2 linked regions of the Panacibacter ginsenosidivorans genome follow. The protein of the gene in region 2 interacts with the protein of the main gene of each other region in a pairwise test. Links are inferred from orthologs where the notes say so. Each region holds a gene or a part of one and is shown on either strand. Other genes may lie near its edges.

Region 1 (3,272 bases), 3.2 Mb from region 2 along the record:
CAATGTGTACCTGCAGCAGGCAGTCTATAACACGGTCATATTTTGCAGCCTGTTTGTTTATCTCCTGTAATAATTTTAAGCTATCCACTCCATGTATCAGGTGTACAAAAGGCGCTATGTATTTTACTTTATTGCTTTGTAAATGACCAATAAAATGCCAGCGAATATCTTTAGGTAGCGCAGTTTCTTTATCTGTAAGTTCCTGCACATAATTCTCACCAAAATCGCGCTGGCCAAGCTTATATAAGGCCAATATATCTTCCGCAGGTTTTGTTTTGCTTACTGCAACAAGTGTTACTTTTTTTTCACTTAATTCTTTTATCAATTGCTCGTATGCTGCCGTATTTATTGCCATGCCAATCTTTTTTGTAAAGATAAATGGGTGTGCGGAGAGAAAAATATTTATGAGCCGGGCATTTGTATTTTATAGCGTCGCCTGTTGTGTCACTCACTGCATCGTTCGGAACTATTTTGATCAGGTTAGAAGTGAAAAGTCAAAACTTTTGCATCTTTCATTTTTTACTTTTGCCTTTTCACTGATGCAATCAGTACCGGTGTATAAGGGTGCGACGCAACGTAAGACCAATAGCAGCAATGCTGCCGGCAACCAAAATAAATACACATAATATGCTATCTTTTGCTATTTGATAATTAGCAAGTAAATTCGCACCCGCTAATGTCATGAACAATGACAGCATGATTTTCTGATCATCTAAAACTATCAACAGATATGGCATACGACGTTATTGTGCTTGGCAGCGGTCCTGGTGGATATCCTGCCGCTATACGTGCATCTCAGTTAGGATTTTCAGTGGCAATTATTGAAAAGGAAAGCCTTGGTGGTATATGTTTGAATTGGGGCTGTATTCCAACCAAAGCACTTCTAAAAAGTGCACAGGTTTTCGAATACATGAAACACAGTAAAGACTATGGTATTATTTCCGGCGATGTGCAGGCAGACTTTGGCGGCGTTATAAAAAGAAGCCGTGGAGTTGCCGATAAGATGAGTAAAGGCGTACAGTTCCTGATGAAGAAAAACAAGATAGATGTGGTGATGGGATATGGCAAAATAAAAGCCAAGGGACAGGTAGAAGTAACCGCTGCAGACGGGACTAAAAAAATAATTGAAGGCAAATACATCATCATTGCAACAGGTGGCCGCAGCCGCGAACTGCCCACCCTTAAACAGGATGGCAAAAAAGTAATTGGTTACCGCGAAGCAATGGTATTGCCGCAGCAGCCAAAAAGCATGATCATTGTGGGTAGCGGTGCGATAGGTGTAGAGTTTGGTTATTTCTATAGCAGCCTTGGAACAAAAGTTACTATTGTGGAATTTATGCCAAGGGTTGTGCCTGTTGAAGATGAAGACATTTCAAAAGAACTGGAAAAACAACTAAAGAAACAAGGCATTGACATAATGACCAGCGCTTCTGTTGAAAGTGTTGATACAGGTGGCGCCGGTGTAAAAGCATTGGTAAAAAAACAAGACGGCAGTACTGTAACACTTGAAGCAGATATAGTTTTAAGCGCTGTTGGTGTGGTAGCTAATATTGAAAATATTGGCCTTGAAGAAACAGGTGTAAAAACAGACAAGGGCAGAATAACTACTGATAAGTATTTTCAAACAAATGTGCCCGGCATATTTGCCATTGGCGATTGTACACCTAACCAGGCATTGGCACATAAAGCCAGCAAAGAAGGTATTAACGCTGCTGAATATATCGGCTATCTTGAAAAGAAATTCCATCATCAACCAGAACCTATTGATTATGGTAATGTACCAGGATGCACCTATTGCTCTCCTGAAATTGCCAGTGTAGGTATGACGGAGAAAGCAGCAAAGGAAGCAGGCTACGAAATCAAAGTGGGTAAGTTCCCGTTCATGGCCAGTGGTAAAGCAAGTGCATCAGGCGCTACTGAAGGTTTTGTAAAAGTAATTTATGATGCCAAGTATGGCGAGTTCCTTGGTTGCCATATGATCGGTAATAATGTTACTGAAATGATAGCCGAAGCAGTTACTGCACGCAGGTTAGAAACAACAGCACACGAAATATTAAATGCCATTCACCCGCACCCAACCATGAGCGAAGGTTTAAAAGAGGCTACAGCAGCAGCTTATGGAGAAGCAATAGACATTTAATGTATCTGAGTTCCATTTTAGTTGACATTAAATAGAACTTTGTTTGATGTAATATTTTTAATAGGTTGGTATAATATTGATTTTATTATGTCCAACCTATTTTAGTCCTGTCACGTTTATCTTTAATATTAAATGCTTACACATGAGAAAAAAACTAACACTACCATTATGCTCCTGTCTGTTACTGGCCACAGGAGTCTTTGCACAGGTTGAAAAAAAACCTTCATCTTTAGGATTTAGTATTGGCTTTGCTGATTTCATCGCTGTTCAGGATATAAAAAACACTTCTATCAGTGATGCACAGATCGGGGGTTTCAGTAAAATGAACAGCTCATTTGTGGCGCAGTACTGGAAAGGCTTAACAAAAAACCTTGATGTTTCAGTTGCGTACACAGGTTCATTTATAAACAGGCTGCCATCTACTTTTCCGCATAAGCCTGTTGATTATTTTCACGCACTGGGTGCCGCTGTAAATCTGAAAATGTTTCAAGAAAAAGCTCCGGTAAATCCATTCTTAACGGCAGGTGTTGAAGGTTATAACTATAAAGATAACTGGGGTGTACAGTCACCACTAGGATTGGGGTTACAATTGAACCCATTCAGAGGAAATGCTAATTTCTTATTACAGGCTCAATACAAACTTAGTTACAGCGATAAAAATGTAAACCATCTGTTCTATTCTTTTGGTGTACTTGCTCCGCTTACAGAACCAAAAGCAAAACCTGTTGTAGTAGCAGCTCCACCGCCACCTGCAGATACAGACATGGATGGCGTTATTGATGCCGATGATAAATGCCCAACAGTGGCGGGTCTTGCAAAATACAATGGCTGTCCTATACCTGATACAGATAAAGACGGCATAAATGATGAAGCAGATAAATGCCCTAACGTTGCTGGCCTTGCTAAATACAATGGTTGCCCTATACCTGATACAGATAAAGATGGCGTAAATGATGAAGAAGATAAATGCCCTACTGTAGCTGGCTTCCCAAGATATAACGGATGCCCTATACCTGATACAGACGGTGACGGTGTAAACGATGAGAATGACAGGTGCCCAACAGAAGCAGGCCCTGCGGATAACAATGGTTGCCCACGTCTTGAACAGTTTAATTTCAACGCCAAGAATGTG
Region 2 (3,214 bases):
CACGATAAGAATGTAACAGAAGCCTGTTATGAAAGTGGCTTTGAAAACCTTTCTCATTTTAATAAGACCTTTAAAAAAGTAGCAGGTGAAAACCCTTCGCAGTTTAAAAAACGCCACGCCATAAATTGAATGATGAAACAAGTATTTGTAAATTTCAGTTTAATGTTTTATATTTATTTTCCTCGAATGTTTAAACCGTTTAATATCCCACGATTGCCATCACACTAATCATTGAAAGCACAGTTAAGGTTTTGTATTGCATAATTTAAAAACTTTACTGTATGAAAAAGCTTCTTTTTATTCTTCTCATTTCTATTTTATACGTTGCGTGTACAGGTAATCAATCTTCATCCAAAACCACAAATGACAGTACATCTGCTTCGGTTAAAGAAGCGCTACTAACTATGCCTTATAAGGCAAGTTATTCTTCGGATATATCTGTTGGCAAACAGTCAGATGCGTTAACAGTGCTTAATTCTTATAAAGCATGGGAAACAGGCGATATGATTGCCTTTGCAAATACATTTTCCGACTCTGTTTATTTAAATTTTTCCGATGGCTCTAAATTGACGGGTACAAAAGATTCTATGATGAAGATGGCAAGTAAATACAGGGATAGTATTGCATCTGTAAAAATAGATATGGATGTTTGGTTACCCGTGCATAGTAATGATAAAAATGAAGATGCTGTTTTGGTTTGGTATAAAGAAATTGATACTTATAAAAGTGGTAAAATCGATTCTATTTATTACAATGATATTAATGGCATCAAAGATGGCAAGATCAATTTCGTTGAATCAATGGCTATGAAGTACAAAAAATAATGATAGGTTTAGTTTAGTCCGTGCCCAGCTGCGACCCTGGTATTTTACCGGGGTTTTTATTTTAATGGAATTTGTATAATGCTCAATTATTGTATTGCGGCGCAAGAGTGCGACGCAACAAAAGTTTAATTGTAGTAATGCAGGTTGGGTCATAATAAAAAAAGCCCGTCATAAGACGAGCTTTAAAAAAATAATCTTAGAATTTATAACTCAAGTAAACTCTTTACAGGATCTTTTCCGATCAATAACAATTCAGGATTTTCAAGTAATTCTTTTACACGTACTAAGAAACTTACACTTTCTCTTCCATCAATAACACGGTGATCATAACTCAATGCTAAATACATCATAGGTCTTATTACTACCTGACCGTTTATCGCCATAGGCCTTTCCTGTATTTTATGCATACCAAGAATACCACTCTGTGGAATATTGATAATGGGTGTGCTCATTAAACTGCCAAACACACCACCATTTGTAATAGTGAAAGTGCCACCCTGTAGTTCTTCCATAGTAAGTTTGTTATCTCTTGCTTTGCCTGCAAGTTCAACCACTTTCTTTTCAATATCGGCCATGCTAAGACTTTCTACATTGCGGATAACAGGAACGGTTAAACCACGTGGAGTGCTTACTGCAATACTGATGTCTGCATAATCATGATAGATAAGTTCGTCGCCATCTATATATGCATTCACAGCAGGCCATTCGCTTAATGCAATGGCACAGGCTTTTGTAAAGAAACTCATGAAGCCAAGGTTTACGCCATGCGCCTTGCTAAAGGCATCTTTATATTGTTTGCGGGTATCCATGATGCGCCCCATATCCACTTCGTTGAAAGTGGTGAGCATGGCAGTAGTATTCTTAGCTTCAACCAATCGTCTGCTGATAGTTTTGCGCAGGTTGCTCATTTTCTCTTTACGTACATTACGTGTAAAGAGTTCCTGGCCTGCAAAGGCTTTTTTGCCAGGGTGTGATAAAGCTTCGAGCACATCACTTTTCATGATCTTGCCACCAAAGCCGGATGCTGTAATAGAAGAGGGATCTACTTTCTTATCAGCGATTATAGCGGAAGCTACCGGAGTTGCTTTTATATCATTGGTAACTGCTGTAACCGGAGCTTCAACAACAGCAGGTTTTGCTTCTGCTTTCGGAGTTTCTTTTTTTGGAGTTTCGGCTGAAACATTTACAGTAGCAGGCTTTTCGGCTGTTTCATCAATGTGTGCCAGCACAGAACCAATATTTAAAGTATCACCTTCTTTTGCAATGATCTTAAGAGAACCAGCCTGTTCGGCATTTACTTCAAAAGTCGCTTTTTCGCTTTCCAGTTCGGCAATAACCTCGTCCCTGTCAACATATTCGCCATCTTTCTTTACCCATTTCAATAAAGTAACTTCACTTATGGACTCGCCAACCGCTGGAACTTTTATTTCAATCATAACCTTCTTTTTGGGATTGCAAACCTACTTTAAAAAGGGGAATTTATATTCAATTTTTTAGTATGGGTTTATGTACCCTTCAGCAGTATCAAATGGCATCGTCCCTTGCGTCGCACACTTTTACATTTGTATTTCATGGCAATAAAAACAAGTATTGAAAAAGATCATGAGCAACATGAAACACTTGGCAAAAGAAAATTGTATTGCTGATATGTGGATGAGATCACTTACTCTTAATCGCAGCAGCATGCTGTGCATTAATTACCGTAACCTTTGTACGCTGCAGGTTTTGTTGCCTATAATTTTGAGAAAGAATTTCATTTAGGCGTATAAGAAGCAACTCAGCAGATTGGTCATTGATCTTGCGCAGGAAATAACCATCAAAAGTTTTGTCTGTCCAGATTGCATAAGTAAAACACTGCAGTATAGTTTTTATATCTACGCTTTTTACCCATTCTTCCATAGCGGAAATACCGTTAGGTTTGTTTTGTATAAAAGAGTAATCTGTATCTGCAAAATTATTCTGGCAAAAGATCTCTATAAAAGAGTCTATAAACTGCTGTAATGTAATTTTACTGCCTTTTACCGGCTTTGTTTTCAATGTAAGGATAGAACCCCCTGTTTTGAATACACCGCGATAATCAGCTAGCTGTTGCAGCGCTGCAATTTGATATTGATTGAATTCCTGTGGCATCGTCCGTTTAACTAAATTAGTATTATGCACAGGTTATTTAGAGTCTTTCATACTTATTTATATACATTTTAATTTATGTATTAAAGCAGCATTAAAACAAGCTTGAATTTTACATTCATTTTATTAGTTGCTCAGGTAAATTCAATTTATAAGCACATTTTTTCTTTAACCTTGTTACAGTAATTTTGCAGCTATGTCAGTGTTACACAACAAAATTTCCAACGCCGAGCTTAAGCGCAAAATGATGGAAGAAACGGAAA

Evidence for each region.
Region 1: the proteins of odhB (region 2) and lpdA interact in binary tests that used the Escherichia coli proteins (3 or more experiments, as listed by UniProt). The link is inferred for Panacibacter ginsenosidivorans from one-to-one orthologs.

Annotation. Positions count from the first base shown.
Region 1 is NZ_CP042435.1:573,781-577,052, forward strand. Bases 1-2,935 are described here. They hold lpdA (dihydrolipoyl dehydrogenase), read left to right. Parts: upstream 1-730; coding sequence 731-2,140; downstream 2,141-2,935. Other genes in these bases: FRZ67_RS02265 (YggS family pyridoxal phosphate-dependent enzyme), read right to left, coding at 1-355; FRZ67_RS02270 (hypothetical protein), read right to left, coding at 546-737; FRZ67_RS02280 (OmpA family protein), read left to right, coding at 2,283-2,935. In the rest of the region: more of FRZ67_RS02280, read left to right, coding at 2,936-3,272. UniProt on the Escherichia coli protein: Lipoamide dehydrogenase is a component of the glycine cleavage system as well as of the alpha-ketoacid dehydrogenase complexes.
Region 2 is NZ_CP042435.1:3,731,038-3,734,251, forward strand. What follows is about bases 145-3,021. They hold odhB (2-oxoglutarate dehydrogenase complex dihydrolipoyllysine-residue succinyltransferase), read right to left. Parts: upstream 2,261-3,021; coding sequence 1,028-2,260; downstream 145-1,027. Other genes in these bases: FRZ67_RS15635 (nuclear transport factor 2-like protein), read left to right, coding at 282-824; FRZ67_RS15645 (hypothetical protein), read right to left, coding at 2,484-2,954. Also shown: FRZ67_RS15630 (AraC family transcriptional regulator), read left to right, coding at 1-129; oxygen-dependent tRNA uridine(34) hydroxylase TrhO, read left to right, coding at 3,148-3,214. UniProt on the Escherichia coli protein: E2 component of the 2-oxoglutarate dehydrogenase (OGDH) complex which catalyzes the second step in the conversion of 2-oxoglutarate to succinyl-CoA and CO(2).